Regions from separate parts of the Methylobacterium sp. ap11 genome, predicted to be linked through region 3. Evidence: predicted binding sites of a transcription regulator. Region 3 holds the regulator's gene; each other region holds the start of a gene.

Region 1 (7,651 bases), on a different contig from region 3:
TGCTGGATCGCCCCCGACCGGGTGCCGGCCTTCTACCGGGTGCTGGAGGAGAGCGCCGCCAAGCTCGGCGTGCAGTGCCTGGCGATCTCCCATCACGACGTGGCGGGGTTCGGGACCGACCTGACGGTCAGCCGGATCGCCGGACGGCCCGAGACCGGCGTCGCCATCGCCGGGCCGGCCGCGTCCTGCGCGGCGGCCTGGACGCCGGAGAGGCCGGGTTTTCGCTACCTGCGCCTCGTCGACGTCCAGGGTTTTTCCGACGCGACCCTGCCGCTTGGCCCCGGCGTCAATGCGCTCGTCGGCCCCAACAACCACGGCAAGTCGACGGTGATCCGGGCCCTGCGGGCGGTTTTCTACGGCGAGGTGCGCGACAGCTTGGTGCGGGCGGGCGCGAACGTCGCGCGGGTCGAGATCGGCGTCGCCGACGGGCGGGTGCTGCGCTATGCCCGCCAGCCGAAGCGCACCCCGGTCAACCTGTGGTCGCTGCACGAGGCCGACGGGTCGCTGGTGCGGGAGAACGGCACCACCCTGGAGACCGGCGGCCGCGACGTGCCGGCCTGGGTCGAGCGCCTGTTCGGCATCACCCGGGTCGAGGACCTCGACGTCCACGTGGCGCACCAGAAGTTTCCGGTCTTCCTGCTCGGCGAGAAGCCGGCCCGGCGCTCGGCCGTGCTGTCGATCGGCCGCGAGGCCGGGCTGGTGCGCGACATGCAGGCGCTGCAGCGCGAGCGGGTGACGGAGGACCAGCGCACCATCCGCGAGGGCGAGCGCGAGATTGCCCGCCTGCGCGAGGCATTGAGCGCCCTCGGCGATCTCGACGCCCTGGAAGGGGCCCTGGCCGGGCTGCGGGGGCAGGCCGATGCGCTCTCGGCCGAGGAGGCGCGCCTGCGCGACCGCGAGGCCCTGGCCGACCGTCTCGCCCGGTCCGGCCGCCTCGCCACCGGGGCCGCCGCCCGCGCCCGGGTGCTGGCCGACCTGCCGGCGCCCGAGACCGGTGCCGAGATCGGCCGCGCGCTCGCCGAGGCGCGCCACCGCGCCGCCCTCGGCCGCCGTGTGCTCGCGGCGGCGGCGGATCTCGCGGCGGCGCGCGAGCGGGTCGCGGCGCTCGCCGGGCTGCCGCCAGAGGCACCGGTGGCGCGCGACACCGCCCGGGCCGGCACCCACGCCGCACGGCTACGGCGCCTGCGCGCCGGCCTCGCCGATGCGCGGGACCGTGCCGCGGTGCTCGCCGGGCTGCCGGACGAGGCGCCCCGTCCGGTGCTCCGCCCCGACGCCGCCGCGACGGCGCAACGCCTCGCCGAGACCGGCCGGCGCCTCGCCGCGGCGCGGGGACGCGCGGCCGCGGCCCGGGACGGGCTCGCCGTCGCCGAGGCCGAGATGGAAGTGGTCCTCGCCGCCACCGGCGGGCGCTGCCCGGCCTGCGGCACCCCCGTGGCACCCGCCTCCCTTCTCGTCGGCCACCGCCACGCCGGCACGGGGGGCTCCGCATGATCCTCGGACGCGAGCGGCTCGACGCCGCGCCGGTCGCCTGCGCGGGTCTCCTCGTGATCGGCGATCCCCACGTCTCGTCGCGCCGGCCCGGGCGGCGCAAGGACCCGGACTGGCCGGCACCGGTCCTGAACAAGCTCGAGCATTGCGTGGCATTGGCGAATGCCCGCGACCTCGCGCCAGTACTCCTCGGCGACCTGTTCGAGCGCCCGGTGGAGCCCGACGAGAGCCTGAAGTCGCGGCTGATCCGCATCCTCAAGGGCTTCCGGCACCGGCCGCTCGCCAATGTCGGCAATCACGACATCCGCCATACCCGCCTGTCCGACGGCGACAGCCTGGCGATGCTGGCGGTGAGCGACGTCCTCGACGTCGTGCCGGAATCCGGCCCGGCGGCGCTCTACGCGGTGAAGGACCGCCGCCTCGGCTTCGGCGCGACGCCGTTCGGGCAGGCGATCCCCACGGATGTCCGCGGGCTGATCCCGCAGGCCGACGCCGTCCTCTGGCTGACCCACCACGACCTCGCCTTCGGGGCGGGCTATCCGGGCGCGGTGCCGCCCGAGGCGATCCATGGCTGCGCGCTCGCGATCAACGGCCACGTCCACAAGCGCCACGCCCCGATGCAGGTCGGGGAAACGCGCTGGTTCAACCCGGGCAACATCACCCGCGGCTCGGTCGACCTGATCGCCCACATCCCCGCGGTCTTCGTGCTCGCCGGCGATCTCTCGCTCATCGAGGAGCGCCTGCCGCACGTCGCCGACGTGTTCGACCTCACCGGCCGCCAGGTCGCCGCCGATGAGTCGCCCGAGACGATCGGCCGGATCGAGAGCGCCTTCGTGTCGCTGCTCCAGGCCGAGACCGCCACCGACCTCGCCCGCAGCGACGACGGCGCCCTGATCCGCGAGGAGATCGAGGCGAAGTTCGTGCGCGACGCGACGCCGGAGCCGGTCCAGGCGGCGATCCGCTCGCTGGTCGAGGCGGCGGTGGCCCGGCGCGGCGGCTGAGCGCATACGACGGTACGAGGCCACCGCGCGGCGGGTCGTCCTCGTCGCCAAGGCGGGCTCAGAACCCGAACGGATCGGGATAGGGCAACGGCCGCCGGCGCACCGCGGTCTCGGGTAGGATCGGCCGGCCGATATCGACCGCCACGAGACCCTCGACGGCGAGCGCCAGCACCGCCGCGACGCCGTCCTGGGCGTTGATCGCCATCCCGGCGCAGTCGACCAGCCGGCCGGTGCCGCATTCGTCGAGGTGGTGCAGGATGCGCACCCGGTCGCCGGCCGAGACGTAGGTGCGGCGACACGCCATGATCAGCCGCACCGTCGAGATCCGGGGCTCGGCCCGCAGCGAGGCTGCGCTCTCGATGACGAAGCGCCGCCCGTCCTCGGCCACCACCGGCTCGCCCGCCACGTAGGCGGTGCGGAAGGGATGGCGGCCAAGGTCGGCCTCCGCCACCACGTCGACGAGGAGGCCCGGCTCGTCGGTGCGGACCTGCTCGAAATCGGCGGCGTGCGCGACCACCCCGTCGCCCAGCGGCAGGCGGATCGGCGCCGGCGCCGCCTTCAGCCGCTCGACCCCCGGATCGAGGGCCGCGATGGCCAGGAAATCCGCGATCAGCGCTTGACGCGGCACCGCCGCGACGAGGGGGGCGCCACGTCGGGGCGAGGGGCTGCGCACGGCGCTGCGGCGCTGGCCCGGCCGCTCGAGCAGGGCCGAGGAATCGAGGAGGGCGGGCGTGCTCATGCGGGGCTCCGGGCAGATGGCGGCGCGCGCCACGCGATCCGTGACAGTCGAGGTGGCGTCTCTCCATAGGAACATTTAGCGAACATACCCCGGTTCGGCAACGTGACCCAATCCTCGTGCCCCGATAAGCGGGGCGCTATGGGATCGCCGATCCGGCGGCAGCTTGGCGTTGGGACGATCGAGTGACTGCGCTGCGACGAAAAATCCCTCGCCGCAGCGATCTGGTCTCGCGGCAAACCCGCGAAAACCCTCGCGAACCGGATGGCGGCATGCTAGAGAACAAATACGGAACGCGCGACCCGGCCCGCCGGGCGCCCGCCGTCAGCAGGTGAGATCGATCGAGATGAGCGCAACCACCGACAAGCAGATCGCCGACATCCTCGCCACCTACGGCGAGCCGCTGGCCGGCAACGTCTGGCGCGTGCAGGGCACCGCCGTGATCTACCACAAGGCCCTGGAGCGGATCGCCGTGCAGGCCCGCATCCGCTTCGATGCGCCGGTGATCGTGCGGGCGGAGCGGGACGAGGCGGTGATCCTGGTGACCGGCCACATGCCGGGCCCGAGCGGCGACCGCACCGAGTGGTCGATCGGCGAGGCGCTGATCGGCGTGAACTACCGCGTCTCGGGCCGCCAGGCGGCTTATGTCTTCGCCATGGCGGAGAAGCGGGCCAAGGACCGGGTGATCCTCAAGCTCGCCGGCCTGCACGGCCTGCTCTATTCCGAGGACGAGGCCGACGAGTTCAAGGCGAGCCGTCCCGACCTCGTGGCCGCCAACGCCCCGGCGCGCCGGACCGGGCCGGCGCCGGAGGAGGACCGCAACGCCGGGCCGGCGAACGATGCCGACCTGCCGCCGGCCGAGACGGGCGGCAGCGCGACCGACGCCGACCTGACGGCGCGCATCGACGAGGCGCAGTCGATCAACGCGGTCACCGACCTGATGCTGGCGCCCGAGACCCAGGCCGCCCTGGCGGCGATGGCGCCGGGCCTGCGCGACGAGGTGCGCGAGCACGCCAAGGCGCGGCTCGTCGCTCTCGGCTGGCCGGCCCGCAATACGGGAAAGTCCCGCAAGGCCGCGGTGGCGTGATCGGCTTTCAGCGCGCGGACGGTGAGCCCCGCCCTCAGCGGGTCGGCACCGGCTCCGCGCCGCGGTAATCGTAGAAGCCGCGCTTGGTCTTGCGGCCGAGCCAGCCGGCCTCGACGTACTTCACCAGGAGCGGGCAGGGGCGGTACTTCGAATCGGCCAGGCCCTCGTAGAGCACCTGCATGATCGACAGGCAGGTATCGAGGCCGATGAAGTCGGCGAGCTGGAGCGGGCCCATCGGGTGGTTGGCGCCGAGCCGCATCGCGGTGTCGATCGAATCGACCGAGCCGACGCCCTCGTAGAGGGTGTAGATCGCCTCGTTGATCATCGGCAGCAGGATGCGGTTGACGATGAAGGCCGGAAAATCCTCCGACACCGTCACGATCTTGCCGAGGCGGCGCACGAAGGCCTTGGCCGATTCGTAGGTCGGGTCCTCGGTGGCGATGCCGCGGATCAGCTCGACGAGCTGCATCACCGGCACCGGGTTCATGAAGTGGATGCCGATGAACCGCTCCGGCCGGTCGGTCGAGGCGGCAAGGCGCGTGATCGAGATCGACGAGGTGTTGGTCGCCACCATCGTCTCGGGGCGCAGGGACGGACACAGCGCGCTGAAGATGCTGCGCTTGATCACCTCGTCCTCGGTGGCCGCCTCGATCACCAGGTCGCAGGGACCGAAATCGTCGAACGAATCGACCGCGATGATGTGCTCGATCGCGTCGCGGCGCTGGCTCTCGGTGATCGCGCCCTTCGAGACCTGGCGCTGCAGGTTGCCGTTGACGGTGGCGAGGCCGTTCTTCAGGCGCTCGGGATCGCGGTCGTTCATCCGCACGTCGAGACCGGCCAGGGAGCAGACATGGGCGATGCCGCTGCCCATCTGGCCGGCCCCGATGATCCCGACCGTCTTGATCTCGATGCCCATCACACCCTGCCTTCCCGCCACGCGGTCCAGACCGTTCATATCATCGCGCCTTCGCAGATGCGAAGGGTTCCAGCGGAGCCCGGAAGGGTCTCGATGCCGCCCCCCGCGCGATCCGCGCGGGGGGCGGGCATTGTCAGCCTCGAGCGATCGGCCCTTGGCCCAATCAGTCCTTGGCCGATCAGCCCTTGGCCTTGGCGATTTCCTGCTGCAGGTCCGGCACGACCTGGAACAGGTCGCCGACGAGGCCGTAATCGGCGACCTGGAAGATCGGCGCCTCCTCGTCCTTGTTGATCGCGACGATGACCTTCGAGTCCTTCATGCCGGCGAGGTGCTGGATCGCCCCCGAGATGCCGACCGCGACGTAGAGGTCCGGCGCCACGACCTTGCCGGTCTGGCCGACCTGCCAGTCGTTGGGGGCGTAGCCCGCATCGACCGCCGCGCGGGAGGCGCCGACCGCGGCACCGAGCGAGTCGGCGAGCGGCTCGATCAGCTCCTTGAACTTGTCGGCCGAGCCGAGCGAGCGGCCGCCCGACACGATGATGCGCGCGCCGGCGAGCTCCGGACGGTCCGACTTGGCGATCTCCTCGCCCTTGAACGACGACTTCGCCGCGGGCGCCGCCGCGGCCGACACCGCCTCGACCGGGGCGGCGGAGCCGCCCTCGGGGGTCGCCTGGAAGGCGGCGGTGCGCACCGTGATCACCCGCTTGGCGTCGGTGGCCTGCACGGTCTGGATCGCGTTGCCGGCGTAGATCGGCCGCTCGAACGTGTCGGGACCCGCCACCTTGATGATGTCGGAGACCTGCGCGACGTCGAGGAGGGCGGCGACGCGCGGCAGCACGTTCTTGCCCTCGGTCGAGGCGGCGGCGATCACGGTGTCGTAGTTCGCGGCAAGCTCGGCGACGAGCGACGCGGTCGGCTCGGCGAGGAGGTGGTCGAGGGCGGCGTCGGCGGCCACCAGCACCTTCTCGATCCCGTCGAGCTTGGCGACGGCCTCGGCGGCTCCCTTCGCGTCGGCGCCGACCACGAGGGCGTGGACCGGGGCGCCGAGCTGCTTGGCCGCCGTCAGGGCCTTGGTGCTGGCGTCCTTCACGGCGCCGCCGGCATGCTCGACCAGCAGGAGAGTGGTCATGGCGTGTCGTTCCTTCCTTTCGCGGGAAGCGCGGCGATCCTCAGAGGACGCCCGCCTCGACCTTCAGCTTGTTGACGAGCTCGGCGGCGCTGGCGACCTTAACGCCGGCCTTGCGGCCGCCCGGCTCGACGGTCTTGAGCACCTTGAGGCGCGGGCTCACGTCGACGCCGAGCGCCTCCGGCTCCACGGTGTCGAGGGGCTTCTTCTTCGCCTTCATGATGTTGGGCAGCGAGGCGTAGCGCGGCTCGTTGAGGCGGAGATCCGTGGTGACGATCGCCGGCAGCGTCAGGTTCAGGGTCTGCAGGCCGCCGTCGATCTCGCGCACCACGTCGAGGTTGCCGTCCGCGACCTCGAGCTTGAACGCGAAGGTGCCCTGCGGCCAGCCGAGCAGCGCGGCGAGCATCTGGCCGGTCTGGTTCGAGTCGTCGTCGATCGCCTGCTTGCCGAGGATGACGAGATCCGGGCTCTCCTTCTCGACCAGCGCCTTGAGGAGCTTGGCGACGGCGAGCGGCTCGACGGCGGCGTCGGTCTTGACCAGGATGCCGCGATCGGCGCCCATGGCGAGCGCGGTGCGGATCGTCTCCTGCGCCTGCTGCGGGCCGATCGAGACGGCGACGATCTCGGTGACCTTGCCCTTCTCCTTGAGGCGGATCGCCTCCTCGACGGCGATCTCGTCGAAGGGGTTCATCGACATCTTGACGTTGGCGAGCTCGACGCCGGAGCCGTCCGGCTTCACCCGGATCTTCACGTTGTAGTCGACCACCCGCTTGACGGGCACCAGAACCTTCATGATCGTCGCATCCTTCAGGACGAAGGGACGATGGTGGCCGGGCCCTCCCTCGGCCGGCCAGCGATCATCCCCGATGGAGCACGGTGGCGCGGACCGTAGCGGCCGATTTTCGCAATTGTCAACGCGCGCCGGCGGGCGGCCGCCCCACCGTTAAGTGCAGCCCGCGGCACCTGCGCGGGAGCCGTGTTGCCCGCGCGGGTGCCGGTACCTGTCGGAGCCCGGAGGGGGCATCTCAGGTGCGCGTCTTGCCCGGCACCCAGAGCACGTCGGCGGCGCCGCCGTCGTTGGCGACCCGGGCGGCGACGAACAGGAAGTCCGACAGGCGGTTGAGGTACTGGATCGCCACCGGCGAGACGGTCTCGCCCGGCGTGGCGGCGAGCGCCACCGCCAGCCGCTCGGCCCGGCGGCAGACCGTGCGGGCGAGGTGCAGGGCGGCGGCCGCGGCCGACCCGCCCGGCAGCACGAAGGAGCGCAAGGGCGACAGCCCGGCGTTGAGCGCGTCGA
Region 2 (7,651 bases), on a different contig from region 3:
CGCGGTCAGGGCCCGCAGCATCGCGACGTGCCAGGCGTCGAACAGGAACTGGCGCATGATCGTCTGGCCGAAATCGCCGTTCGGCAGCTCGACCATGAGGACGTTGCGGAAGTCCCAGACGTCGCGCAGGAAGGCGAGGTCGTCGGCGTTGCGCCCCCTCCCCTCGACCTCGCCGGCAAGGCCGAGCCAGAACTGGGTCTGGCCGATCAGGTCGAGGGCGATGTTGGCGACGCCGATATCTTCCTCCAGCACCGGGCCGTGGCCGCACCATTCCGACAGCCGGTGGCCGAGGACCAGGGTGTTGTCGCCCATCCGGGTCAGGAACTCGAACAGCGCGGCGCAGGCCGGCGCGTCGGTCTCCGCCTCCTGGACGGGTTGGGTTCCGGCCGCGGCCGCCGCGGCGAGGGCGGCGGCGTCCTTGGTCATCACGTCGGGCAGGGACGACATCACATATGCCCCACTTCGTCCGGGATGTCGTAGAAGGTCGGGTGCCGGTAGACCTTGCTGTTGGCCGGCTCGAACAGCGGGCCCTTGTCGCTCGGGCTCGACGCCACGATGTCGCTCGACCGCACCGCCCAGATGCTCACGCCCTCGTTGCGCCGCGTGTAGACGTCGCGGGCGTTCTTGATGGCGAGCGCCGCGTCGGGCGCGTGCAGGCTGCCGACATGGCGGTGATTCAGGCCGTGCTGACCGCGGATGAAGATCTCCCATAACGGCCATTCGCTGGACATGCTCGATCCTTCCGGGATGTCGTGTTGCGGGGCGGCTCGTGCCGGGCGCCCGGCTACTCGGCCGCCACCGCCATGGAGGAGCGGCGCACCTGCTTGTCCGCATAGGCCTTGAGCCCGTCGCGGAACCACGCGCCGTCCTCCCAGGCCTTCACCCGGGCGCCCAGCCGCTCGCGGTTGCACGGGCCGTTGCCGGCGATGACCTCGTAGAACTCGCTCCAGTCCGGTTCGGAGAAGTCGTAGCCGCCCTTCGCCTCGTTCCAGCGCAGTCCCTCGTCCGGGACCGTCAGGCCGAGATGCTCGGCCTGCGGCACGGTCTGGTCGACGAACTTCTGGCGCAGCTCGTCGTTGGTGTTCATCTTGATCTTCCAGGCCATCGACTGGGCCGAGTGGACCGAGTCCTTGTCGGACGGTCCGAACATCATCAGCGCCGGGTACCAGAAGCGGTTGAGGGCATCCTGCGCCATGTGCTTTTGGGCCGGTGTGCCGCGCGCCATCCTCGTCATGAGGTCGTAGCCCTGGCGCTGGTGGAAGCTCTCCTCCTTGCAGATCCGGATCATCGCCCGGCTGTAGGGCCCGTAGGAGGTCCGCTGCAGCGGCACTTGGTTCATGATGGCCGCGCCGTCGACCAGCCAGCCCACCGCGCCCATGTCGGCCCAGGTCAGGGTCGGGTAGTTGAAGATCGACGAGTACTTCATCGTGCCGGCGTGGAGCCGTTCCATCAGCTCGTCGCGGCTGACGCCGAGCGTCTCGGCGGCGCAGTAGAGGTAGAGGCCGTGGCCGGCCTCGTCCTGGACCTTGGCGAGCAGGATCGCCTTGCGCTCCAGCGTCGGCGCCCGGGTGATCCAGTTGCCCTCCGGCAACTGCCCGACGATCTCCGAATGGGCGTGCTGGCCGATCTGCCGGATCAGGGTCTTGCGGTAGCCCTCGGGCATCCACTCCTTCGGCTCGATCTTCTCGCCTCGGTCGATCCGCTCCTGGAAGGCGCGCTCCTCGGCCGACATCTCGTCGCGGCCGCGGACATGGGTGCTGTCGGTCTTCACCAGCTGCGCGTACATGCCGTGACCCTCCTGCCGGTGGTGGACCGTGACGGGGTTCCGAACGCCGCCCGGTGCGTGTTCCGACGCGATCGGGCTTCGAGCCGTCCTCCCGGGCGCGATGCGGCGGCCCTTGTCGTCGGTCCATGGAATCCAATCGTCTACATCGGTATCTACCACCGGAAGCATCACACGACAACGATGATTTAGTGATTTTGTGTGATGTCTCGGTCCGGGCCTCGGTGGGCGGCGGCCGGGGCACCGGTCAGGCGTCGCGGACCAGGGCCAGGGAGGCGGTGCGCCCGAGGGTCTCGGCCGTCCGCGCGGGCAACGGGCCGTCGCCGGCCAGGAGGTATTGCCCGACATGGCGGTCGGCGGCGGGCGAGAGGCGCAGGTAGAGGTCGGCGAACAGCCGGCGGGCGCGGTGCCCGCTCCAGTCGGCCGGCAGGGTCGCGGCGGGCAGGCGCGCATCCCTGAGCGCCGCGTGGCGGTAGGCGTGGACGAGGAGCAGCCGCAGTTGCAGCGCCTCGGCGTCGGTCGGGTGCAGCCCGGCCGCGAGCGCCTCGGCGACGTCCCCGAAGGTCGCCAGGAAGGCCGCGTAGGCGGCCTCGAAGGCGGCGAGGTCCCAATGCGCGGCGACGAGGTCCGCGAGCCGCGGCCCCGCCGCCCGGTCGGCCATCGGCCCGACCTCGAAGACCGCCAGGGCGGGATTCGCCGGCCGGTGATGGTCCGGCCCGAGCAGCCATTGCGGCCCGAGGCGGACGAAGCCCGCCCGCTCCAGCGCCGGCCCTGCCTCGCCGTCCGGCTCCGCCCCGAGCCAGACGAGCAGCCAGCCGGTCTCGGGCTGCGGCTCGAACAGGGTCCGGGCGGCCGACAGGAACTCGCGCCGCGCCGCCGCGGTGAGCTGGTAGAAGCTGCGCCGGCCCTGGCGCTCGCCGGTGAGCTGACCGGCGGCCACGAGTCGCGACACCGCGGTCCGCACCAACGTCTCGCTGATGCCGACCATCCGGCAGGTCTCGACGATGTTGCCCATCCACAGCCGGCCGCCGCGCGGCTCGACGACGTCGCCGTAGAGGGTGACGATGAAGCCACCGGCGCGCAGCGGCAGCGTGTCCAGGAGGCGCGAGACCAGCGCCTCACCGTTGCGACCCGTCGAGGATCCGCCCGCCTCGCTCACCAAGCCCCCCATCCCGGGCGAGAGCGGCCCGGCCGCCATCCGCCGCCACGTTCTCGATCGAAACGGAGCGGATCCAGCGACCTAAGGCGAAAGCCCCGGCCGCACAACCGGGCGGCCGGGCGGGTCTCAAGCCGCCGCCGGCCCGGCGGTCCGGGCGCTGAACGTGAGGAGGTCGTAGCGGGCGACCGTCTCGTCGTCCTGATCGAACACCTCCGCGTCCCAGCGCACCTCGCCGTATTCCGGCTTCCGGACCGGCTGCTTGCCCCCGAGCCGGCCTCGCCGGACGCGGATCGCGTCGCCCGGCGAGACCGGCTCGAGGAGGCGCAAGTGACCGAGCCCGTAAGTCGCCAGGAGCGGTCCCGGCACCGGATCAACGTACAGGCCCGCCGCGAAGGACAGGATGAGGTACCCGTGCGCGCCCTGTCCAGGAAAGAACGGGTCGGCTGCCGCGGCCTCCTCGTCCATGCGGGCGTACAAGGTGTCGCCGGTCAACGCCGCGAAGTGCTCGATGTCGGCGGGGGGATCGTCCGCGACGGCGTCTCGACCGTGTCGCCGACCGCGAGGCCATCGAAGTCGCGCCGGAACGGTTGCCGGCCGGGACCGGGGCCGGGGCGCCCGGGAGCCAAATGCGGGTCAGGGCCGACTAGTGCCGCGGCGAGCCCTGGGTCGCGGTACGCTGCCGGGAGTGGAAGACGCCGCGCAGGCCGCCCAGCTCTCCGCCGCTGCCGCCGGCCCGGCTCACCATGGACGAGGCCCGGTATCGGCGAGCCGTGTCCGGTGGACGACTTCGCACTGTCGCGGTCGAGCCTGTGGACCCGGCCGCGATGGGTGGCGATTCCGAAGACCAGGGTGTCGGCATGATCGGCTTCGGCGGCGCCCACCGGGGCGACGGGGCTCCCTCCTCTTGGCGACCAGCGCCTCGGCGTCGTCGAGGTTGCTGGAGACCATCACCGTGGCAATTGGCGCCCGTCAGGACGAGGCCGGGCGGCGTGCCGCGCGCATCGGTGACGAGGTAGCGCCTGGTCCCCGCCTTGCCCCGGTCCGTCGGGTTCGGGCCGGCGGCAGACACCACTTTCATCGCCGGCACGCTCGCGCTGTCGACGCTTGCCCGGCTCCCACACCTCGATCACGCTTTGACTAAGTGCACCTCACAAAACTCCCGCCGCGATGTCGCCACCACAGCGAGCCGAGGCGGTGATCGGGAGTTTTGTGAGAGACACTAAGCAGACTTGCGTTGGCAGGCCAACGCTTCGCCCGCTCAGGTTCTTGTTTTGTCATAGATTTTCGACGCCGAACTGGTAACCACTTCGGCGAAATCAAAAACCTGGAGAGCTTCGCGCTTGCAACGCGATCGTGAAACGCTCCAGCGCAACCAACTCCTCGACGTCTCACCCAAGCAGCCGATCTTGGCGGCCATCGACTGGATCGCCGACCATTGCGAGCCGTGCTCGCTCTCATGGTCGCGCATCTCAGGGGAAAACGGGGCTGTTCACTTCGTCGCGGCACCATCCACGCGGAAATTGAAGCCTCCGGGAAACCCGGGATGATTCATTCCACCGTCCCTTCCGCGCTCGCCTCCTCCGTCCTCGCTCCTGCCATGTTCCTCGTCAGGCGACGCGCGACATTTATCAAAAGGGTGCCTCAGAACAGGCTGTACTGCCCGCCCACCCGCACCGGCACCCGAAACAGGTCCGTCCGCAACCGCAGGCGCTCCGCCGGATAGCCGAGCCGGGCCATCGCCACGCGCATCCGCCGGTCCAGGAGATCGGCGTAGGGGCCCGTCCCGGTGAAGCGCCGTCCGTAGGTCGCGTCGTAGACCTTGCCGCCGCGCGCCTGCGCGAGGAGCGAGAAGGTCCGGCCGGCCCGGTCGGGATAGTGCTCGGCGAACCAGTCGCGCATCAGGTCTGCGAGCTCGTGCGGCAGGCGCAGCAATGCGCCGCCGGCCTCGCTCGCCCCGGCCTCCCGGGCGCGGGCCAGCACCGCCTCGATCTCGTGGTCGTTGAGGCCCGGGATCAGCGGCGCCACCAGGACCATCGCGGGGATGCCCGCCGCGGCCAGCGTCCGGATCGCCGCGAGGCGTTTCTCGGGGTGCGGGGCGCGGGGCTCCATCCGGCGGGCGAGGACGGGATCGAGGGTGGTGACGGAGAGCGCAACCTTGACCAGCCCGTCCTTCGCCAAGTCGCCCAGGATGTCGAGGTCGCGCAGCACGAGGTCGGACTTGGTGACGAGGCCGACGGGATGGCGGAAGCGCGCCAGCACCTCGAGGATCTGGCGCGTCAGTCGGTAGCGCCGCTCGATCGGCTGGTACGGGTCGGTCGCGGTGCCGAGCGCGATGGTGCGGGGCGCGTAGCCCCGGGCCGAGAGTTCCGTTTCCAGCAGGAGCGCCGCGTCCGGCTTGGCGAAGAGCTTGGTCTCGAAGTCGAGGCCCGGCGAGAGGCCGGCATAGGCGTGGTTCGGCCGGGCGAAGCAGTAGACGCAGCCGTGCTCGCAGCCGCGATACGGGTTGATCGACCGGTCGAAGCCGATATCGGGCGACGTGTTGCGGGTGATGATGCTGCGTGCCCGCTCCAGGGTCACCTCGGTGCGCAGGGGCGGCAGGTTCTCGTCGATGTCCCAGCCATCCGCGAAGGCTTCCCGGTCCGCGGGCTCGAAGCGGCCGCTCGGATTGGCGGTGGCGCCGCGTCCGCGGCGGGTCTCGGCCGCCGGGGTCGATCCGGCGAGACGGCGCGCCTCCCCTCCGCATCCCGCTCCCATTCGAACCTCCGCCGCAACCGTGCCGGAAAATCGAACATAACAAGAACAAATGCAAGGGCGGGGAAGAATGCCGTCGATCGAGGCAGGACGCGCCGTCCGCCATCCGCTATGGCGCGATCATGTTCACGGCAGCCATCCATCTCCCCGGCGCGATCGATCCCGAGCGCATCGACGTCCTCGCCGATACCCTCGCGGCCCTGGTGGCCGGGGTCGCGGCGGGGGTGGTGGGGGATGCGGTGATCGCGGCGGCGCATCCCGAGGACCCGGAGGTCGCCACCATGGCGGAGAGCACCGGAGCGGCGCTGGTGGCGCGGGGACGCAGTCCCTGGGTAGCGGCGGCCGGCCTGGCGCGCCGGCCCTGGATGCTGTGCCTGGAGGCCGGCGACGTGCCGGCGGAGGGCTGGATCCGGATGCTCGACCGGTTCGGCGCGACGACGGGCCCGGACTCGGTCGGCCGCCTGCGGCGCCCGCACGCGCCGCTCCTCGAGCGGATCGCCGGCCGGCGCGAGGCGCTGACCGGCACGCGGCAGGTCCGGGCCGGCGACCTCGTGCGGGTCGAGGCGCTGCGGGCCGGCCTGCCGCTCCGTGCCCGCCTGCCGGTCAGGCCCCTGCGGGGGACGCTGCTGCGGGGCTGACGCCCGCACCGCGCTTCAGGTGCTCGTCGAGGCGCGGCATGATCTCGACGAAGTTGCACGGCCGATGGCGGAAGTCGAGCTGGGCCGCCAGGATCCCGTCCCAGGCGTCGCGGCAGGCCCCGGGCGAGCCCGGCAGCACGAACACGTAGGTGGCGCTCACGACCCCGGCGGTCGCCCGCGACTGCAGGGTCGAGGTGCCGATCTTGTCGTAGGAGATGCGGTGGAAGATCGCCGAGAAGCCGTCCATCCGCTTCTCGAACAGCGGCTCCAGCGCCTCGGGCGTCACGTCGCGCCCGGTGAACCCGGTGCCCCCGGTGGTGATCACCACGTCCACCGCCGGGTCGGCCGCCCAGGCCCGGACCCGGGCGCGGATCGCCTCGACCTCGTCCGGAACGATCCCCCGGTCGGCGAGCCGGTGGCCCGCCGCGGTCAGCCGCTCCGCCAAAGTGTCGCCGGAGCGGTCGTCGGCGGGCGTGCGGGTGTCCGAGACGGTCAGCACCGCGATGCCGAGCGGCACGAAGTCCCGGGACTGGTCGAGGCGGCCTTGGTCGACGCGGCCTTGGTCGACGCGGCCTTGGTCGACACTTGCCATCAGAGCTGCGAGGCCCGGAAGGTGTCGCAGGACTGGGTCTGGCCGCTGCGGTAGCCGGTCTGGAACCAGCGCATGCGCTGGGCCGAGGAGCCGTGGGTGAAGGAGTCGGGCACCACGTAGCCCTGGCTCTGCTTCTGCAGCTTGTCGTCGCCGATGGCGCTCGCCGCCTGCATCGCCTCCTCGATGTCGCCCGGCTCCAGCGCGTTGAAGCGGTCGTTCGAGTTCTTGGCCCAGACGCCGGCGAGGCAGTCGGCCATCAGCTCGACGCGCACCGACAGGGCGTTCGACTCGCGCTCGCCGACCTGCTGCTGCTTCTGCTGCACCTTGGGCAGGATGCCGAGCACGTCCTGGACGTGGTGGCCGACCTCGTGGGCGATCACGTAGGCGTAGGCGAAGTCGCCCTTGACGTGGAACTTCTGCTCCATCTCCTTGAAGAAGGAAGTGTCGAGATAGACCTTCTTGTCGAGCGGGCAGTAGAACGGCCCCATCGCGGCCCGGGCCTGGCCGCAGCCGCTACGGGTGCCGCCGGTATACAGCACCATCGTGGTCGGGGTGTATTGGCGGCCGGTCTGGTTCGGCAGCACCGTCTTCCACACGTCCTCGGTGTTGCCCAGGATGGCGGCGGCGAACTTGCCGGTCTGGTCGGAGGGCGCGCCGGTGCGCCGGTCGGGCTGCTGGCCCTGCTGGTGTCCCTGCTCCTGGGGCGCGCGCTGGCGCGTCACGGTCTC
Region 3 (7,651 bases):
GCTGAACTGCTTCTCGCCGCCCGCCCCCTCGACGAGGGCCACCGCCACCGCGTGGGTGATGCTGAACTTGCCCTCGAGCCCGGTGCGCGGCGCGGTCTTGCCGGTGAGCTCCAGCACCAGCGGATGCACCTTGAGGTCGACGCGCTGGATCTGCTCAGGCGTCAAGCGGTTCTCGGTGCGCAACTGCACCGCCGCATCGATCGCCGGATGCATGACGATGCCGCAGGCGAAGGGCTTGTAGGTGTTGAGCGCCGCCTCGTAGCGGCTGCCCAGCCCCTCGGTGATCTCGCGGTAATCCTGCTTCGTCGAAAGGGTGTTGGCCCAGCCGCGCCTGGCCTCGATCATCCCGTCCGAGCTCGTGTAGTTCTTCGAGGCCAGGATCGCCGCGAACAGCCCGTTGGCGGCGGCACGGCCGGGGTTGAAGCTCTTGTTCATCGAGCCGAACGACTCGCGCAGGCCCACCGGCTGCGAGGCGGCGAGCCCCAGAGCCCAGACCATCTGCTGCTCGGAGAGCCCCAGCAGCCGGCCCGCGGCGGCGGCGGCCCCGAACACGCCCGCCGTGCCGGTGATGTGCCAGCCGACGTCGTAGTGGTTGGGATAGACCGCGTTGCCGATCCGGCACTCGGTCTCGACGCCGAGCACGAGCGCGTTGAGGAACTCGGCGCCGGAGACCGGACGCATTTCGGCCAGCGCCAGGATCGCCGAGGCGACCGGTCCGGCCGGGTGGATCACGGTCTTCAGGTGGGTGTCGTCGTAGTCGAAGATGTGGCTCGACACGCCGTTGAGGAACGCGGCGTTCATGATGTCGAAGCGTTCGCTGCGCCCGAACAGCCCGGCCTGCGGCGGCCCGGAGAAGGGCTGGAGCGCCGAGACCGCGACGTCGAGGGTCTCGTGGTGCGAGCCGCCGATGGCGACGCCGACCCAGTTGAGGAAGGTGCGGGTGCCCTCGCGCCGCACCGCCTCGGGCAGGTCCTCGAAGCGGGCCGTCGTCACGTAGCGGGCGAGCGTGCGGGTGACGTCGTGCGGCGGGGTCGACCGGGCGGGCGGCGCGACGGGGTCGGAGGCGGCCTGCGCCGTGCTGCCCGCGAGCGCCAGGCTCGCGGCGCCGAGGAGCGTGCGGCGGTCGATACGGGTCATGGCGTCCTCCTCCGGTTCGTCGTCATCCCGACCGTGCCCGCGACGCGGCGTGTGGCGGGAGCGGACGAACCCCGGGCAAGGCCCGAGGTTCGTCCGGTTGAATCGCGAGCGCCACGGGCGCGTTCCGGTTGCCCCTCACTTCGGTCGTCTGCGGCCCCGGCGAGGCCGTGCCACGGGCGTGCCTTGCGGGACGCCGGCCTGTCGCATCAGGGCTTCGACGACGACCTCGGGCATGTCCACCTCGTCGAGGCTGGGCAGGCTCCGCGCCTGGATGTCGTCGGCATAGAGCGCGGCCGCCAGGGAGTGGCGGATGGGCAGGCGGTTGCCGCGGGCGGCGGCCTGCGTGCAGAATGCGACCAGATCCTCTTGCGGCTCGACGATGATGCCGAAGCCGGCGTGGAACGACCCGGCCTCGAACAGCCGCATGCCGATCACCTCCCCATCGGAGGCGGAGGCTTCGAGACTCTCGTCGACGAGCCAGAGGCGGCGTCCGGCGGCGAGCAGGTCCTCGAGCCATAGACCGGCCTGGGCGTGCCGCCCGGCCACCCGGAAGATCGACACGAACGCGCCCTCCATTCGGCGGGCGACCTCCTGCTCGCCCGGGTCGAGAGCGGCGAGGCGATCGCGCAGGAAGCCGTCGAAGACGCGCCGGCCGCGCTGGTTGGGCTCGAACAGCGCCACGTCGCAGAGCATATTGAGGACCGTGTCGTCCGCGAGGTGCGCCTCGTCGAGGAGGCCGAGATGCTTGGCGGCCCGGTTGAGGTCGGGCTTCCTGCAGGCATCCACGGCCTGCGCGAGGACGGCCTGGATCGCGCACCGGATCGGCCGATACTGGGCAAGGATGGTGCCCCGGGCTGTCGCCTTCTCGCCGGTCATGATCGTTCTCCCGCCCGCCAGGAGATAGGTCGCATGGAGAATATTCGGGAGCGGGCATCACCTAGGCCGGCGCCCGGGACAACGACTATCTCGACCTCGTCGAGCCGGCCTTCATCGCCTCCGGGCCGAACGGAGCGGACAGGTTCCGCTTCGGCGCCGTCGCCGCAAGCCTCGACGGCGCCTGCAGCCGAACCGATGTCGACTTCCGCTTCCAGGGCTCGGACGAGGGCGACGAGGTGTTCGGCGACGGCTGGGCCGAGTGCGACGGTGCCGACACGATCCACGGCGAGATCGCCTTGCGGAACGGCGACGAGACCACCTTCAAGGCCCGCCGCTGGCCGAGGCCGTGACGCGGCGCTCGGGGTCGACCGGAACGGCGCAAGCCTTGGCGGCAGTCTCGAGCCGCGTTCGCACCGACGGGCTTGCCGGCGCCACCATGTAGCCCGCGATGCGGTCGCCGATCATGATCGAGCTGTGACGTGGCTGGACGAGCCAGTGCAGCCCGATGAGGGCGCAGAGCACCGCGTCGAGCCGGTCCTGGTCGGCCTTGCGCGGGGTTGCGATCCGCGCCAGGTCGTCGGCCCAGTCCGCGAGCCCGGCGATCCTGGACTCGACCGCTTGCCGCCGCACCGCCGCGATCACCGCCTGCCAGCCCGCCAGCGTGAAGGTCTTGCGGCGGGCCGGGTTGTAGCGCGGTCCGCGCAGGCGGCCGTCGAAGGCGGGATCGAGGGACGGCATCGCCAGGGCGGGAAAGACCTCCATCAGGTAGAGGCCGCGGATGGCCTCCCGCGAGGCCTCCGGATCCTCCGTCGCGCCGAGCCGCTCCTTGAAGCGCCAGAGCGGGGCCGCGTCGTCGAACATCCCGGCCTTCCCGCGGTTCGCCGGCTGCACGCCGCCGCCGAGCCAGGAGATCAGGGAGGCCGCGACCCGATCGACCGGGCGCATCCCGGTCGCGTTCGGAACCAGGGTCGGCTGGTCGAGGGCGACGAGGCGCAAGTCGCTGATGGCGCTCTCCGCCTCGATCGCCGCGCGAGCCTCGTCGAACGAGGCGAGGCGCGGCGGCACGAGGGTGCGGCGGCCGGCCCGGTCGATGCGAATCGTGCAGATCGCACCCGGCGCACGAGGGTTGTCGGTCCAGGCCGAATCGAACCCGATAATGCTGGTCGTCCCGACCACGCTCACGGGCCGGCACTCCGCATGAGCATGGACCCCTCACCCAGCACATCGTGTTCGCGAAACCCGTCACCGAGCCGCTTCCGGTCCGTGACCCTGATCGAGTCACCAGGCCCTGTCGAGCTGCAGCCCTCGACCAGCGCCGAGGCCGGCGAGGGACTCGTGAAGAAAATGTCCTTGGTCAAGCTCAGGCAGCCGCCCTGCGGCGCGAGGGCGTTCTCGCCGGCGAACTGCTCGCGCAACTTGCCGAGGTTCACTGGCAAGCCGTCGGTCGTGGTCGGGCTGACGAGCGAGCCGGCGCGGAGCACGTCGCCGCCGCCGATCATGTCGAGATAGGCCTTGTGGGTTTCGCTGCGCGGTCGTGCGGTCGCATAGAAGCTCTGCCGCACGGGCGCCCGAACTGGCGCCATGGGCACGCCCGCCGGAGCTGCGGACCGGATCAGGCCCGCAGAACATGGCGGCGTGCCACATGTTTTTCCGGAAGCGTCGCTCCCCCTCTTCCGGCCTGCTTCGCAGGCCACCCTCCCGTGCGGGGGGTCGGGCGAAGGCGCTCCCCGCGCGAACTCAGTACTTCCGCACCAGGCTCACCAGCCGGCCCTGGATCCGCACCCGATCCGGCCCGAGCACCCGGGTCTCGTAGGCCGGGTTGGCGGCCTCGAGCGCGATCGACGAGCCTCGGCGCCGCAGGCGCTTCAAGGTCGCCTCTTCGTCGTCGATCAGCGCCACGATGATGTCGCCGGTATTGGCGGTCTCCTGGCGGCGGATCACCACGAGGTCGCCGTCGAGGATGCCGGCCTCGATCATCGAGTCGCCGCGCACCTCCAGGGCGTAGTGCTCGCCGCTGGCCAGGAAGTCCGGCGACATCGCCACCGTGCGGCTCTGGCTCTGGATCGCCGAGATCGGCGTACCGGCGGCGATCCGGCCCATCACCGGTACGCTGACCGAGTGGCCGTTCTCATCCGAGGCCGTCGCCATGGCGGGGATGCCGGCTTGCCGCTTCGGCTCGTGGGCGCGCCCGCCCTCGACGACGCTCGGGTTGAACCGCACCACCTCGGCCCCGGCCGCGGGAGCCGTCGCCGGCCCCGTCACCGTATCGGGGATGCGGATCACCTCGATCGCCCGGGCCCGGTTCGGCAGACGGCGCAGGAAGCCGCGCTCCTCCAGGGCGGTGATCAGGCGGTGGATGCCCGATTTCGACTTCAGGTCGAGGGCGTCCTTCATCTCGTCGAAGGACGGGGGGACACCCGTCTCGCGCATTCTCTGCTGAATGAAGCGGAGCAGGTCCAACTGCTTACGCGTGAGCATGTGACTCTCTCATCCCCGCGCTGCCGCGCTCCGGAAACAAATCGCGAACATGGTAAGCGTTCCGCAAGTGTTCCGCAAGCGGCTTTGAAAAAACGGGATGTTGGGGCGGAAGAAGCCGAGTACCACGCGCCATCGGACGCGGCTCCAGGGTCCAGACTCAGCATCGCCTCTCGCGGCTGGACAAGAACCCGGCCGTGCGGGCGTTCATCGCGGATCGTCTCGGCACCGACGACGTCGAAACCATACGCCGTGCGGCGATTGTCCGGTTCGAAGAGGAAAGCGTGCCTTCGCGCTCCGCCACGAACCCTTTCGCGATCAGACGACGCGCGGCCGGCGCCCGGACCGGCCACCGAAAGCGCAACCGGACAACGCCCCGACCACCCCGATCCGACCGGCGGGACCACAGATCATTCCGCTCGATCCCGGAATTCCTTCGCCAGTTATTGATCACCACCGCCAGAGAGCCGTGACGGGTACGGGAGCGTCGAGGTTACCGTCCGGGAGACTCGCGCCCATCTCGGCGTCGAGACCCAGCGCCAGTGGTCGGGCCGGGTGATCGCCCGCACCACCCCTGCCTGCTCGCCCTGCTCTCCGCAATCTCCTGTCGGCAGCGCGTCGGCCCGCTCGCGAACGCCGCAAGGCGGTGCAGGCCGCCCGGTACCCGAAGGCGCAACCCGCCCTCCCGGATACGCTCGCTGGCGTGAGCGCGTTTTGGCGACATCCCGGCTCCAGCGGCACAGAACGAAACCGTGCTTCGCCCCTGCCGCCGCCCGGGGCCCGCCCTCCCTGCAACGCAGCCTGAAGGCCAAAGTCGAGCTTAGTGCCCGCCCTCGTGGCCGTGGCTGGTGCCGATCACGCAGAGCGCCAGACCGGCGATACCGCCGATCGTGCCAAGCGGGGTCTGGTAGCGCCAGGAGGCGTAGTAGCCGGCACTGCCGATCACGACCCCGAGCAGGGTGAGCACGATGCCGCGGGCCGAGACTCCCGGCTTGTCCCGGTGCGGTCGGATGGCGTTCTGGTGCATCGCAGTCAAAGTCCCTCGCCGCACCGTGTCGATCCGCCGGCCCCCGGGGGGACCGCGGGAGCCGGGGGGCGGCCGCCCTCTCCCGCCGGGGAAACGCGGGAGACGCGGATTGGCTCACGGCGCCGGATCGACGGCCGGACGCGCGCGGCCGGGCTTACGGGAGAGCCCGGTCGCGCGTTGCGCTCAGCGGCCCTCGCCGCCGATGCGGGAGAAGTCCGCGACCTCCCGGGTCGCCGCCCGGAGCGCGTTGAGGAGCGCTAGGCGGTTGGCGCGCAGGGCCGGCTCGTCGGCGTTCACCGTCACCTTGTCGAAGAAGGCGTCGACCGGCGCACGCAGGGTCGAGAGCGCCCGCATCGCCCCCTCGAAATCCTCCACCGCCACGGCCTTGCCCGCCTCGGCGCCGGCCATCCGCAGGGCCTCGGCCAGGGCCGATTCCTCGGGCAGGCGCAGGAGGCTCTGGTCCGGCGCCGCATCGTAAGCGCGACCGTCCTTCTTCTCCTCGATCCGCAGGATGTTGGCGGCGCGACGGGAGCCGGCGAGCAGGTTCTTGCCGTCCTCGGTGTCGAGGAAGCGGCCGAGCGCCTCGACCCGGCGCACCACCATCAGGAGGTCGTCCTGCCCGGGCAGCGCGAAGACGGCGTCGATCAGGTCGTGGCGGGCGCCTTGGTCGCGCAGGTAGACCTTCAGCCGGTCAACGAAAAACGAAAAAAGGCTCTCACAAACCTCACGCGACTGTTTATCGATTTTTTCGTACTTACCCAAGCTTTTTCCGAAATAATCGTCATCAATAGCAGATTTGGCCACCTCATAGGACGGCTCACTTAAATCCATGCCTGCAATTGCAGAAAGGGCTTTCAATCTTGCGGCCGAATCATATTTTCGTGCGATTTCCAATGCGACGGGCATATGTGCGGCGCGGACGATGTAATCCAACCGCATTTTTATATTATTTTCGAGTAGGAGGCGAATTACACCTAGCGCCGCCCGCCGCAGGGCATACGGATCCTTACTGCCAGTAGGCTTCTCATCGATTTCCCAGAAACCTGCAAGCGTATCGAGCTTGTCGGCGAGCGCCACCGCCACCGAGACCGGCTCGGACGGCACCCGGTCGCTGGGCCCGAGCGGCTTGTAATGATCCTCGATCGCGGCGGCGACCGCCGGGTCCTCGCCCTGCTCGGCGGCGTAGTAGCGGCCCATCAGGCCCTGCAGCTCCGGGAACTCGCCGACCATCTCGGTGACGAGGTCGGCCTTGGCAAGCCGCGCCGCCCGCTCGGCGAGATCCGGGTCGGCCCCGACGACCGGCGCCAGCGCCCGGGCGAGGGCCGCGATCCGCTCGACGCGCCTGGCCTGGGTGCCGAGCTTCTCGTGGAACACGATGTTGCCGAGCTTCGGCAGCCGGTCTTCCAGACGGGTCTTGCGGTCGGTCTCCCAGAAGAACGCCGCGTCGGAGAGGCGCGCGCGCACCACCCGCTCGTTGCCGGCGACGATCGCGGCACCGCCGTCGGAGGCCACCAGGTTCGAGACCAGGATGAAGGCGTTGGCCAGGCGCTCGCGCCCGTCCGGGCCGGGCGCGCCGCGAAGCACGAAGCACTTCTGGTTCGCCCGGATGGTCGCGCGGATCACCTCCGGGGGGATGGCGAGGAAGCGCTCGTCGAAGGCGCCCATCAGGGTCACCGGCCACTCGACGAGGCCGGCCACCTCCTCCAGCAGACCCTCGTCCTCGACGAGGTCGAGGCCGCGCGCGAAGGCGAGGTCGCGGGCGTCGTGCAGGATGATGTCCTTGCGCCGGTCGGCGTCGAGCACCACGAAGGCCCGCTCCAGGGCCGGCAGGTAATCGGCGAAGCGGCGCACCTCGATCGCCTGCGGCGCCAGGAAGCGGTGGCCGCGGGTGGTGAACCCGACCTCGACCCCGTCGATGGCGAAGGGGACCAACTCGGGCGTCTCGGTCTCGGGACCGAAGCTCGCGACGATCGAGTGCAGCGGACGGACCCAGCGGAGCGAGCCCGGCTCGCGCGAGGCCGCGCCCCAGCGCATCGATTTCGGCCAGGGGAAGCTCTTGACGATCGCCGGGATGATCTCGGCCAGCACTTCGATGGTCTCGCGGCCGGGCCGCTCGATCACCGCGACGTAGAACTC

Evidence for each region. Region 3 encodes LexA, which represses DNA repair genes until DNA is damaged. Its sites were predicted from a motif close to TGTTCNNNNTGTGTTCNG; they were not measured.
Region 1: a site for LexA is predicted at 3,504-3,521, ahead of BMX97_RS25785 (trna delta -isopentenylpyrophosphate transferase). Genes of this name have one in related genera too.
Region 2: a site for LexA is predicted at 5,727-5,744, ahead of BMX97_RS06740 (PA0069 family radical SAM protein). Genes of this name have one in related genera too.

The regions. Positions count from the first base shown of each region.
Region 1 covers NZ_FOEB01000024.1:60,974-68,624, reverse strand. The annotation lists gene BMX97_RS25800 (AAA family ATPase) at 1-1,491, shown strand, start outside; gene BMX97_RS25795 (hypothetical protein) at 1,488-2,489, shown strand; gene BMX97_RS25790 (hypothetical protein) at 2,548-3,228, opposite strand; gene BMX97_RS25785 (trna delta -isopentenylpyrophosphate transferase) at 3,572-4,312, shown strand; gene BMX97_RS25780 (3-hydroxybutyryl-CoA dehydrogenase) at 4,347-5,228, opposite strand; gene BMX97_RS25775 (electron transfer flavoprotein subunit alpha/FixB family protein) at 5,407-6,357, opposite strand; gene BMX97_RS25770 (electron transfer flavoprotein subunit beta/FixA family protein) at 6,398-7,147, opposite strand; gene BMX97_RS25765 (cob(I)yrinic acid a,c-diamide adenosyltransferase) at 7,380-7,651, opposite strand, start outside.
Region 2 covers NZ_FOEB01000004.1:23,997-31,647, reverse strand. The annotation lists gene paaC (1,2-phenylacetyl-CoA epoxidase subunit PaaC) at 1-447, opposite strand, end outside; gene paaB (1,2-phenylacetyl-CoA epoxidase subunit PaaB) at 447-731, opposite strand; gene paaA (1,2-phenylacetyl-CoA epoxidase subunit PaaA) at 785-1,786, opposite strand; gene BMX97_RS06755 (PaaX family transcriptional regulator C-terminal domain-containing protein) at 2,031-2,942, opposite strand; partial or broken gene BMX97_RS33535 (MaoC/PaaZ C-terminal domain-containing protein) at 3,069-3,461, opposite strand; partial or broken gene BMX97_RS32690 (IS5/IS1182 family transposase) at 3,895-4,056, opposite strand; gene BMX97_RS06740 (PA0069 family radical SAM protein) at 4,584-5,696, opposite strand; gene BMX97_RS06735 (hypothetical protein) at 5,816-6,331, shown strand; gene moaB (molybdenum cofactor biosynthesis protein B) at 6,297-6,923, opposite strand; gene BMX97_RS06725 (KPN_02809 family neutral zinc metallopeptidase) at 6,923-7,651, opposite strand, start outside.
Region 3 covers NZ_FOEB01000002.1:120,356-128,006, reverse strand. The annotation lists gene BMX97_RS03095 (MmgE/PrpD family protein) at 1-1,137, opposite strand, end outside; gene BMX97_RS03090 (DUF7986 domain-containing protein) at 1,273-2,013, opposite strand; gene BMX97_RS03080 (DUF429 domain-containing protein) at 2,335-3,195, opposite strand; gene BMX97_RS03075 (DUF4357 domain-containing protein) at 3,192-3,575, opposite strand; gene lexA (transcriptional repressor LexA) at 3,751-4,491, opposite strand; gene BMX97_RS03065 (hypothetical protein) at 5,309-5,515, opposite strand; gene glyS (glycine--tRNA ligase subunit beta) at 5,699-7,651, opposite strand, start outside.